Regions from separate parts of the Pseudoalteromonas sp. BSi20429 genome, predicted to be linked through region 2. Evidence: predicted binding sites of a transcription regulator. Region 2 holds the regulator's gene; each other region holds the start of a gene.
The links. The regulator sigma-54, encoded in region 2, starts transcription at its own class of promoters, with help from an activator protein. The targets are predictions, from matches to a motif close to GTTGGCACGNNNNTNGNNT.
Positions count from the first base shown of each region.

Region 1: flgJ (flagellar assembly peptidoglycan hydrolase FlgJ) is a predicted target of sigma-54. The motif match lies at 1,286-1,304, and genes of this name have one in related genera.
Region 3: glnA (glutamate--ammonia ligase) is a predicted target of sigma-54. The motif match lies at 1,325-1,343, and genes of this name have one in related genera.
Region 4: P20429_RS18925 (diacylglycerol kinase family protein) is a predicted target of sigma-54. The motif match lies at 923-941, and genes of this name have one in related genera.

Region 1 is NZ_BADV01000025.1:8,333-11,528, reverse strand. Features, by position in the region: gene flgK (flagellar hook-associated protein FlgK) at 1-231, opposite strand, end outside; gene flgJ (flagellar assembly peptidoglycan hydrolase FlgJ) at 233-1,249, opposite strand; gene P20429_RS13575 (flagellar basal body P-ring protein FlgI) at 1,416-2,510, opposite strand; gene flgH (flagellar basal body L-ring protein FlgH) at 2,522-3,196, opposite strand, start outside.
Region 2 is NZ_BADV01000010.1:17,140-20,335, reverse strand. Features, by position in the region: gene lptA (lipopolysaccharide transport periplasmic protein LptA) at 1-198, shown strand, start outside; gene lptB (LPS export ABC transporter ATP-binding protein) at 195-920, shown strand; gene P20429_RS17605 (RNA polymerase factor sigma-54) at 990-2,489, shown strand; gene hpf (ribosome hibernation promoting factor) at 2,516-2,803, shown strand; gene ptsN (PTS IIA-like nitrogen regulatory protein PtsN) at 2,808-3,196, shown strand, end outside.
Region 3 is NZ_BADV01000032.1:7,214-10,409, forward strand. Features, by position in the region: gene typA (translational GTPase TypA) at 1-891, opposite strand, end outside; gene glnA (glutamate--ammonia ligase) at 1,399-2,805, shown strand; gene P20429_RS12635 (DUF4124 domain-containing protein) at 2,919-3,196, shown strand, end outside.
Region 4 is NZ_BADV01000004.1:23,321-26,516, forward strand. Features, by position in the region: tRNA gene P20429_RS18935 (tRNA-Ser) at 290-382, opposite strand; tRNA gene P20429_RS18930 (tRNA-Ser) at 434-524, opposite strand; gene P20429_RS20670 (hypothetical protein) at 744-884, opposite strand; gene P20429_RS18925 (diacylglycerol kinase family protein) at 1,213-2,082, shown strand; gene P20429_RS18920 (DMT family transporter) at 2,120-3,049, opposite strand; gene P20429_RS18915 (PLP-dependent aminotransferase family protein) at 3,152-3,196, shown strand, end outside.

The DNA.
Region 1 (3,196 bases), on a different contig from region 2:
GAAAAACGATTTATTAGAGGTGTCACGATTTAGCTGTGACTGAGCAAACTCGTTTAGTAATCGGTATGTTTCGCCCCGCCCTACTTGGTTATCAACCATAGTGGTAAATTCAGTACGCTCACGTACGTAGCCTACGGTATTTACATTGGCAATATTTTTACTTGTCGTTTGCAATAGCTCCGAGCTTGCTCTAACCCCAGAACTGGCAATGTTTAATAAATTAAACGACATGTTACTCTACTCCTTGGCGGATCACGTTTGCCGCAATGTCTTTTAGCTGACTGCTATTGAGCACTTTTTTTATTTTGCTGGCATAATTTGGATCGGTTGCATAACCTGCTTTTTGTAATGAATCTAAAAAGTCATTTGGTTTTGCTGTATTTTGTAATGCTTCTTTGTAGCGTGGGTTTTGCGTTAAAAAATCAACGAAGTCGTTCACACTATCTTTAATTGAATCGTAGGCTCTAAAGCTGGCTTGTTTTTTAACGGGTGTGCCTTGTTCAAACTCAAGCGTTACTTTGCTTGCTTTATCGCCTTCCCAGCTTTTATCTGACTTAATATTAAATAAGTTATTTGAGCTGCCACCGTCACTTTTATTAATAATGTGTTTACCCCAACCGGTTTCAAGTGCCGCTTGTGCAACCATTACTGCAGGGTTTAAACCAATTTTTTGCGCTGCAGTTTTAGCGTGTTCCCACACTGAACTTACAAACTCTTCTGCATTTTTAAATGTTGGGCTATCGGTTTTAGGCTCTGCAGTATCGACTTTAGGCTCAGCAATATCGGCTTTAGTACTCTTAACGATAAGATCGGGTTGCTTATTTTTTTGCTCATGAGGAAGAGCAGATCCCACTTGCGTATCGCTGAAAATATCGTTAGTTGTTCTAAGCACCGAGCCTGGCATAAAGTTTTTAGACTCAGGCGATAACTGCTGAACAATTAAATCGGCAAGGCCTAACGAGCCATTTGATGAAAGCTCTGTTGAAAGTTGCTGATCGTGCATTTCTTCAAAAAACTTTACGCCACTTGAATTAAATGGACTGTCTTTGTCTTCAAATGCTTCGTTAGCTTTGCGCATTCCTTTGAGCAACATTTGCGTAAAAATAGCTTCAAATTGTGCGGCCGCTTTTTTGAGCGCAGCTTTAGAGGCATCAGTTGATGCATCGCCACTGGTTAAGGCTTCTTTACGAAGTGAATCTAAGTTGCCTAAATCAAAAAAGTTTTGTTTATCGAGGTGATTAGTTTCCATCGGCTTTTTGACACAAAATGAATAATGCAGTTAAAAATGCAAAAATTGAGCCACTACCGATAAAACGAGGAAGATAAAAATAATAAACTTAAGTTGCTGTAAATAAAAAGCCCTAATTTCAAAAATATAGGGCTTAAGTAATACGTTATTTATTGGCTTGGGTTATTTATATAACAACGAGCTGTCCGTTAATTGCGCCGGCTTCTTTTAGTGCTTCTAAAATAGCCATTAGGTCACCAGGCGCTGCGCCTACTTCGTTAATTGCGCGAACTAAATCGTCAAGGCTTACACCTGGATTAAATACAAAGGCGCGCGAGTCATCTTGATTTACATCAATAATGCTCTGCTGTGTGACAACAGTATCACCGTTTGCTAGCGGGTTTGGTTGTGACACATTTTGTTGCTCTGCAATTGTTACTGTTAAGCCACCGTGAGTTATAGCCGCAGGCTGAAGCTTAACGTTTTTGCCAATAACAATTGTACCGGTGCGCGAGTTAACTATAATTTTAGCGGCCATGTCAGCTGGTTTAAATTCTAAGTTTTCGAGTGTTGATAAGTACGATACACGCTGGGATGCATCGCGTGGTGCTATAACACGAATAGAAACAGAATCTATTGCTTGTGCGCTATTTGGGCCAACTAAGTCATTAATTGTTTTTTCTAGGCGTTTTGCCGTTGTAAAGTCTGGGCGGTTTAAGTTGAAGGTAATGTAATCACCTTGCATAAATGGGCTTTCTACTGCACGTTCGACTGTTGCACCATTAGGTATACGACCAACGGTAGGGGTATTAATTACAACCTTACTGCCATCAAGACCTTGTGCGCCTAAGCCACCGACAATTAAACTACCTTGTGCAATTGCATACACGTTACCATCTACACCTTTTAAAAAAGTTTGTAGTAAAGTACCGCCACGTAAGCTGCCTGCACTACCAATAGAAGAAACCGTTATATCTATTGTTTGCCCGGGTTTTCTAAATGCAGGTAATTCTGCATGTACAGCAACAGCGGCAACATTTTTAATTTTAGGACTTTGAGTTGAAGGTAGCGTAATACCAAAGCTGTTCAACATGCCTCTAAAACTTTGTTGTGTGTATGAGTTTTGCTCGCCGGTGCCCGGTAAACCAACCACTAAGCCATAACCGACTAATTGGTTAGAGCGTACACCTTCAACCATAGACACATCTTTTATGCGCTCAGCATTGGCAGTAAACTGCCAACCTAATAACACAACTAAACATAAAGCTTTAAGGCTATTCATGTTGTTACCCTCTAAAATGGAAACAGCGAACTGCTAAAGAAACGTGTAAGCCAACCAGGACTTTGCGCCTCTTGCGTTTGCCCTTTACCTGAGTATTGAATACGTGCATTAGCAATGCGGTTTGATTCAACCGTATTATCGGCGCTTACGTCTTGAGGGCGTACTAGCCCTTCTAAACGAATAAACTCTTCGCCGGTATTAAGCGTTAGCCATTTTTCGCCGCGAATAACTAAATTACCGTTAGGTAAAACGCGCATTACATTAACCGAAATATCGCCCACCAAGCTGTTTGACTGGTTAGATTTTGAATCACCCGTAAATGACGAATCACTACCAATACCAAACTGAATACTATCGCCACCTATATTTACTGGTAGGCCACCTAATCCAATCACTGGGTCTAAGCTTGCGTCAGTTTCTTTGTCTGTTTCTGTTTTAGCAGCTTTTGTTGCTTGAGTAGACTCTTGCAATTTAACCGTAATTATATCGCCAGTACGTAGCGCTTTTTTATCAGAATATAAGTCGTTTGATGTATGAGTATTAAACAATGAACCTGTGGCTACCAGCGGCTCTAAAATAGGCTCGGGGTACATAGGTGCGTAGTAAGGGTCATCCTGCACTACCTCACTATTTTGCGTAGACATACAGCCACTTAAAAATAATGTGCCCGCTGCAAATAAAATAAT
Region 2 (3,196 bases):
AAGCGTTTTTTAACGCTTGTTGGTAATGCACAAGTATCGCAAGCGGGACAAAAAATAAATGCTAAAAGCATTACCTACGATATAGAGCAGCAGCTAATCAGTGCCGAAAAAGATGAAAACTCAACTGACCGCGTTCACACAATTTTAGTGCCAATCGAGACTAAAAAAAGTAAAAAAAGCGACAAAGGTCAACCATGAGCACATTAAAAGCAGAGCTATTAGCAAAGAGCTATAAAGGCCGTGAAGTTGTAAAAAACGTCGGCCTTGAAGTCAAAGCTGGCAGTATTGTTGGCTTACTTGGCCCTAACGGCGCAGGTAAAACCACCACGTTTTATATGATAGTAGGACTTGTACCTAGCGACAAAGGTAAAATATCGATAGACGATAACGATATTACTCTTTTACCTATGCATAGTCGTGCTAGATTAGGCATTGGCTACTTACCGCAAGAGTCTTCAATATTCAGAAAGCTGACTGTTTATCAAAACTTAATGGCCATTTTAGAAACGCGCAAAGAGTTAAATAAACAAGCTAGAGAAGACACTCTCGATAAATTATTAGATGAATTTAGCATACAACACATTCGTGATAGCCAAGGTATGGCATTGTCAGGAGGCGAACGTCGTCGTGTTGAAATAGCACGTGCGCTGGCAGCAGATCCTAAATTTATATTACTGGATGAACCATTTGCAGGTGTTGACCCGATTTCGGTATTAGACATAAAGAAAATAATAGAACATCTTAAAAATCGTGGGATTGGTGTATTAATCACCGATCATAACGTAAGAGAAACCCTTGATGTTTGTGAAAAAGCCTACATTGTTTCTCATGGGGAGCTGATTGCATCAGGTACTCCAGAACACGTATTAAATGATAAAACAGTACGCGATGTTTACTTAGGCGAGCAATTTAGGCTGTAACATTTACGCCATGTCTTTAAGCATCTGCTAGTATTAATTATAACAACATAAAAGGATTGTTAGAGATACATGAGGCAATCACTACAGCTGCGCATGGGCCAGCAACTTACAATGACTCCACAGCTGCAACAAGCTATTCGTTTGTTGCAACTCAGTACATTGGATCTCCAGCAAGAAATACAAGAAGCTCTCGACAGCAACCCGCTATTAGAGGTTGAAGAAGCAGACTATTCAGAAGACGCTGCAGGTAAAAACGAGCAAAAAGCAGATACAGATGACATAACTGTTAGCGCATCTGCCGATGATGCTCCAAGCGAATACGAACAAGATAGTGGTGAAGCACTTGCAAAAGACACGCTAAGTGACGACATGGCTATGGATGTTAGTTGGGATGAGTACATGAGTGCCGCCCCAGCAGCATCATCGGGTCCGATGCCTGAAGACGAATCAATATACCAAGGCGCCTCTACTGAAACGCTCCATGAGTATTTAATGTGGCAGTTACAACTAACGCCATTTAGCCCTACAGACGAAGCTATTGCTATTGCGATTGTAGAAGCCGTCGATGATTCAGGTATTTTAACACTAAGCTGCGAAGAGATTTTAGAAAGCTTTAATCAAGAAAACGAAGATGATAACGAAGTCGAACTTGATGAAATTGAAGCTGTATTAAAACGCATCCAACTGTTTGATCCTGTTGGTATTGCTGCACGTAGTTTACAAGAGTGTTTGTGTATTCAGCTTAACCAGTTTGACAAAGAAACACCTTACATTAATGAAACAAAAATGATTTTAACCGAGCATATTGATTTATTAGCTGCTCGTGACTATCGTACATTAATGAAGAAAACTAAGCTCAAAGAAGAAGAGCTTAAAGAAGTAATGACATTAATACATACTCTTAGCCCTAAACCAGCAGATACTATTGTAAGAGAAGAATCTGAGTATGTTATTCCCGATGTGTCAGTTAAAAAAATTAAAGGCCGCTGGGTTGTTGAGTTAAACCCAGATAGCATGCCTAAAATTCGTGTTAATAGCCAATACGCTGCAATGTCTCGCACTGTAAAATCCAGTGGTGACAGCCAGTTTATTCGCTCGCATTTACAAGAAGCTAAATGGTTTATTAAAAGCTTAGAAAGTAGAAACGACACGCTATTAAAAGTAACAAATTGTATTGTTAAGCAACAACAAGGCTTTTTTGAACACGGTCCTGAAGCCATGAAACCAATGGTTTTAAATGATGTTGCTGAAATGGTAGAAATGCACGAATCAACAATTTCGCGCGTAACAACCCAAAAGTATATGCACACACCCCGTGGTATATTTGAGCTTAAATATTTTTTCTCAAGCCATGTAAGCACCGAAAACGGGGGTGAATGTTCATCTACAGCAATCCGTGCGCTTATCCGAAAATTAATCGCAGCAGAAAACTCAGCAAAACCATTGAGTGATAGCAAAATAGCGGATATATTGGCTGAGCAAGGAATTAAAGTAGCGAGACGTACAATCGCAAAATACCGCGAATCTCTGGCTATTCCACCGTCAAATCAGCGTAAAAGTTTGATTTAAGACGCAAAAAAAAGAGGGTAATGCTTATGCAACTAAACTTAACTGGTCGTCACGTAGAATTAACCGATTCACTAAGAGACTATATTAATACCAAATTTGCGAAGCTAGAAAGACACTCTGATCATATTAATAATGTTCATGTCATTCTCGATGTAGAAAAATTAAATCAAAAAGCAGAAGCCACCATACACGTAAGCGGTGCTGAGCTATTTGCCTCTACAGAACATCAAGATATGTATGCCGCCATTGACTCGTTGATCGACAAGCTCGATCGACAAGTAATTAAACACAAAGAGAAGCTTGCTCGACACTAATATGATGAAATTAAGCTCACTTATATGCCAGGACTGCAGCAAAGCTGCGGTCCTTTTTAATAGCAAAAAAAGAATTTTAGAGTTCATTAGCGAACTTGCTCACGACAAACTTCCGTATTTACCGCAACAAGATATTCTTAATGCTTTAATGAGCAGAGAAAAATTGGGTAGTACAGGTATAGGGCGTGGCATTGCCATTCCTCATGGAAGAATGAGCGGTGCAGAAGAGCCTTTGGCTTTAGTACTCGTTAGCGAAACTCCAATAAATTTTGATGCAATCGATAATCGCCCTGTTGATATTTTCGTCGCACTCATCGTACCAGATGGCGATAACCAGCAGCACTTAAAGACTCTAGCAACCATTGCTGATAAACTAAACAACAAAGATTTTTG
Region 3 (3,196 bases), on a different contig from region 2:
TGCTTCAACGTTTCCTGGGAAACAAACTGTATCAGAAATCTTAAGCTCACCAATACCTGTTACAGTTACGATGTTACCAGCGTAAGCTCTATCAGTTTCGATACGTTCAAGACCTAGGTAGCTTTGTACTGCGCCAATTTTACCATTACGTGTAGTGCCATCAGCACTGATAATAGTAACTTGTTGGTTAGGAGCAACAGAACCACGTTTAATACGACCAATACCAACTACACCAACATAAGAGTTGTAATCTAGTTGAGAAATTTGCATTTGGAAGTCACCTTCAGGATCTGCATCCGGTGGTGATACTTCGTCAACGATCATCTTGAACATAGGTTCCATGTTGTCTGATGGCTCGTCTAAATCTAGTGTTGCCCAGCCGTTGATAGCTGAAGCGTAGATTACTTTAAAGTCTAACTGTTCGTCAGTTGCGCCAAGGTTGTCGAATAAATCAAAGATTTGATCCATAACCCAATCAGGACGTGAACCTGGCTTATCAATTTTATTGATAACTACGATTGGCTTTAAGCCTTGCGCGAATGCCTTTTGCGTAACGAAACGCGTTTGTGGCATTGGACCTTCTTGAGCATCAACAAGTAATAATACTGAGTCAGCCATCGAAAGTACGCGTTCAACTTCACCACCGAAATCGGCGTGTCCCGGAGTATCTACGATATTGATATGGTAGTCGTTCCAAGAGATGGCTGTGTTTTTAGCCAAAATGGTAATACCACGTTCTTTCTCAATGTCGTTTGAGTCCATCACGCGCTCTTCGTTACCGCCGCGTGTTTCTAATGTACCTGATTGCTCAAGTAGTTTGTCAACCAGAGTTGTTTTACCGTGGTCAACGTGCGCGATAATCGCTATATTTCTTAACTTTTCGATGCTCATATATTTACTCAGAGAAATTAAATTCTCAATGATCCTGCAAGATCTACGCACTCATCCACGCTTTCGCGAGATGTCCCAGCATAGGATTTAAAAGGGCGCATATTATCCCTCATTAATGACATGGATGAAAGTTTATCCAATACATATTTTAAAACTTTCTCAATACTTTTACTAAGTATCTGTTTTATATATGACAATTATATGAATTAAATTTCAATATTTTTTTGAAAAACAGTCTTTTTGACTATTTTTCCGATCTTTTTGTTACTCTTTTGCATTTAGGTTATGCTAATTTCAGCTGATTAAATTAACAACAAATTACGCTCTGTAAATTTTGCACCGAAATGGAATATTTACGCACCGATATGGTGCGTTTGTATATTCCATTTTGATGCAATGATATTTTTTTAATTTATAAACAGCCAGTTACAATAATGGCACAAAATCAGCTTAGTAAATACCAAAGCAATTATGCAGCAATAACAAAACCCAATAGTTGGAGGACACATGTCACAATCGGTTTTAGATTTTATTAAAGAAAATGACGTCAAGTTCATTGATTTACGCTTTACTGACACTAAGGGTAAAGAACAACATGTATCGATTCCTCATCACCAAGTTGATGAAGATTTTTTCGAAGACGGTAAGATGTTCGACGGTTCTTCAATTGCAGGCTGGAAAGGCATAAACGAATCAGACATGGTATTAATGCCAGTTCCTGAGTCAATCAAACTAGACCCTTTCACTGAAGAAGCGACATTAATTTTACGTTGTGACGTAGTAGAGCCTTCTACACTACAAGGCTATGAGCGCGACCCGCGTTCTGTTGCTAAGCGTGCTGAAGATTACATGCGTTCTACAGGCATTGCAGACACTGTTTTATTTGGCCCTGAGCCAGAATTTTTCGTATTTGACGATGTTAAATACAAATCAGATATGTCTGGTTCTATGTACAAAATTGATTCTAAGCAAGCTGCTTGGAACTCAGATAAAGAATATGCAGATGGCAACACTGGTCATCGTCCAGGTGTTAAAGGCGGTTACTTCCCAGTTGCTCCAGTTGATGACTTCCAAGATTGGCGTTCAGCTACGTGTCTAGTTCTAGAAGAAATGGGCCAAGTAGTAGAAGCACATCACCACGAAGTAGCAACAGCAGGTCAAAACGAAATCGCTACTCGCTTTAATACAATGGTATTAAAAGCGGATGAAATTCAAGAAATGAAATATGTTATCCATAACATGGCTCACTTATACGGTAAAACAGCAACGTTTATGCCTAAGCCAGTTGTTGGTGATAACGGTTCTGGTATGCATTGTCACCAGTCACTTGCTAAAGATGGTGTAAACCTTTTTGCTGGTGATAAGTACGGCGGTCTTTCTGAAGATGCACTTTACTACATTGGCGGCATCATCAAGCATGCTAAAGCAATTAACGCTTTCGCAAATGCGTCTACTAACTCGTACAAACGTTTAGTACCAGGTTTTGAAGCACCAGTTATGCTTGCATACTCTGCACGTAACCGTTCTGCATCAATCCGTATCCCAGTGGTTCCATCTGAAAAAGGTCGTCGTATTGAAGTACGCTTCCCGGATCCAACTGCTAACCCATACCTTGCTTTCTCAGCAATGCTTATGGCTGGCCTTGATGGTATCAAAAACAAGATCCATCCTGGCGATGCTATGGATAAAGATTTATACGACTTACCAGCTGAAGAAGCAGCAGAAATTCCAACTGTTGCAGCATCACTTGACGAAGCACTATCTGCACTTAGCGCAGACCGTGAATTCTTAACTCAAGGTGGCGTATTCACTGATGACTTAATCGATGCTTACATCTCACTTAAGTCTAAAGAAGTTGAAAAGCTTAACATGACAACTCACCCAGTTGAGTTTGAAATGTACTACAGCTGTTAATTAAGCTGTAAAAAATATGTGTGTTCTCAAGCCCGCTTTGCGGGCTTTTTTAATGGTAAAATTAGTCAATCTCCACTAAAGTTAAGTTACCGATAAAAATGCAGGGCTGCAGAGTGAATAACAAGATTTTATTACTATTAATTACTTTAGGATTAAGTAATTATGGTTATGCCGGTGAAACAAAAATATACGCTTGGAAAGATAAAAATGGCGTATTAGTGTTCTCAGACACCCCTCATAAAGGGGCTCAAGAGGTAAAGCTCACCAGCCAAGATCTTAATATGCCTGCAACAAATACTGACATTTTTGACGAGCAACCTCAGCCTCAACAAGCGGCCTTTAGTATTGCTATTTCCTCACCTGATCATAACCAGACTATTCGTGAAAATAC
Region 4 (3,196 bases), on a different contig from region 2:
TAAAGTTGTGTTAATAATGCCCTAAGTTATAACTAGGCACAATTTGTTTAGTTTTTATAATTTTTAGGTACAAAAAAACCACAATTAAGTGGTTTAAATTAAGTATGGTCCAGAGAGAGGGATAGATTTGCTTACATCCATGTAATCAATCGCTGCGCGACGCTTGCAGCGGCCCAAAATGTTCCAGACATTTTGTCGAACCCTGTCGAGGGTTCTCACCCTCCCAATTTAGTATCGGTGTTAAATTTTAGGCACAAAAAAACCACAATCAAGTGGTTTAAATTAAGTATGGTGGAGAGGGAGGGATTCGAACCCTCGATAGAGCTACAAACTCTATACTCCCTTAGCAGGGGAGCTCCTTCGGCCACTCGGACACCTCTCCAACGCATAACCGTTTGTATTGATGGAAGTAAAAAAACCACCAATTAAAATATGGTGGAGAGATAGGGATTTGAACCCTAGATGGGCTATAAACCCATGCCGGTTTTCAAGACCGGTGCATTCGACCACTCTGCCATCTCTCCGTGACGCAGAATAATACTTAGGTGATACCGCTGTGTAAATAGCAAAATGACTGTTTGCCTAAAAAACATACGTAAATGAGGTTTTTTTTGTAAATAAGGGGAAATTAAGGCAATTTTTAATAAAATAAATAGGTTGCAGCAAACAAGGGGGAGCTAAATAAGTGACTTCATTTAGTGGTTGAGTGTTCGCTGCACCGAAAAATAATCATGGTTGGGTGATTATTTATATTGAGCTGCGCCGCTAAGTGCTAGTCTTTTACCAATAGTGTTAAGTTTAGCTAACATTCTTGCTTTACGGTTAGTTGGTTTGACTGCTACTTGAGCTGCTGCTGTTTGATTTAATGTGTTAATTGGTTTCATTATTTTGCTCCGGGTTGTATATGTTGAAATCGCGTGCATTTTGCACGTTGTTTGATTAAAAAGACAACGATAAAAAATTGAGCCTGACGGATTAGTTAAACTAATCCTTATTTATTTTATTAACGTGCGGTTCAGTGTTTTTTATTATGTTTTTTGCATAAATAGTTAAAATAAAATCGGCGTCATTCTCACCAATGCTGGTATTTTTGTGTGTTTTTATTTATTTATATGCATTTTACACAACCTTTTTTGACTAGTTATTCAGATTAAAAAAACTCAATTAAACTCTTTTTTATTCGTTCTTAAATACATTGTTGGAAACAAAAGCTTGTCACTACTAATAATTATTAAACCAAGTACAAAAAAACAGAATGAAAAATCACTAATGTGGCTTAAAAGCATCTGTAAAAAACGCAGTTTTTCTTATTGTATGTTTACTACAACAGGAAACTTTAACAATGACTGCGCTCAAATAAGGTTGCTACTGAGTAAATTTACCAAAGTAGTTGTACTTGGCGGAGACGGTACATTGAGCTTGGCGGTTAATGCGTTAATAGGGAGTAGCTGTACGTTAGCATTATTGCCTTGCGGTACAGGTAATGATTTCTCGAGAGGGTTTAGTTGCAAAGAAGATGATTGGCGAAAGGCATTATTTAATACACTGACAGCAATTGATGTAGGAAAAATTAATAGTCGCTATTTTATTAATACTGCAGGGGTAGGGTTTGATGCTCATGTAGTTAAAGCGATTAATGCTAAAGCTAGTTTTTCATCTTTTGATTACAGTTGGACGAGCATTAAAGAGCTATTTTATTATCAAGCTCAGCAGTTACAAGGTACGTTTAATAACGATGTTAGGCAGTATAAAAATTTAATTACCGTATTTGCTAATCATAAGTACTTTGGTGGTGGTCTAGAAATAGCGCCAAAAGCAGATTTAACTGATGGGCTGCTTGAGTGTTATCAAATGCGATCGGGTGGGCTTTTTTATAATGTAATAAGCTTTATGAAGTTATTTTTTAAGCGCCATCAGCATATAAAAAACCTTAACTACAGTCGCTTAAATACAGCTTCCATAAAAACTGAAGGGTTATTGATTGAAGCAGATGGTGAACTGGTAGGTAAAACTCCTGCCGTTATTAGTGTACATGGGCAGGCTTTACTTTTTCATATGCCAATAAAAAAGCGCCTACAGTAGGGTAGGCGCTTTTACGTTAGTTGCGTTAATAACGCGTCTAACTGGGGACGGAGCCACTTTTAGCCATTGCTCTATTAGCTAAAAAGGCGTTAATTCGTTTTGTTGGGGTAAGCACAATGGCGTTACCTAATAGCACTAGGCTAAATCCTGCAAAGGTATTTGCGTGCCATTCAAAGCCTTCAAAAAAGCTACTCAGTGTTACTGCCACTAGTGGGAATAAAACAATAACGTAGCTGGCTTTTTCAGGGCCTATATTTCTAAGTAGAGCAAAGTAGCAACCAAAAGCGATTACAGTGCCAAATATTGATAGATAAAGTAGTGATAACCAGTAACTTGGTGGAGCGTTTAAACTAAATTGCACATCGTTCATTAATACATATAAAGCCAAGCCTATAGCGCTGTATAACATACCCCATGCATTGCCTTGCAATACACCAATTTGTTTACGAGAATTACGAACGCTTACCATATTTCCTAATGAAGCCACAAAGGTGCCACCGAGGGCAAGTAGTAACCCGACCAACGCACCGTTACTCAAGTCGAACTGCTGTAACTGTGGCCAAAACAGACACGTAATACCTAATACAGCGAGTACAGCACCTGTATAAATTCGTTTTGAGATTGGCTTACCAAAAAATAACCGAGTATTGACTATGTTCATAACCAGCAGCATTGAAAAGGCAATAGAGGTCATGGCTGAGGTAAGGTGATTTTGTGCCCAGTAAAGCATTAAATAATTTAATCCAAAATTACAAATGGCTAATAAAACAAAAAAGCCATGATCCAGTAACTTAAATCGCATGTCGGGTTTTTTGTACGCTACATATAACCACATTAAAAGCGCTGCAATAGCAAAGCGATAAAATAACGATAACTCTACCGCAATATCACCTAACTGAAACTCTATGGCTAACCAAGTTGAGCCCCAAATTAAAACAGTTGTAATGTATAGCGCTGCACTTTTCATGGTTAGTCTCCAAAGCCCGATTGAATGGCTATTTTAAGACCTATCTGTATACTTACCATATACAGAAAAGTAAAAATGTAACCTATACAGATTTGGTGTGTGATGATAAGACAAAAAAATAGCCAAGGGCATGAGTTTTTATATCAG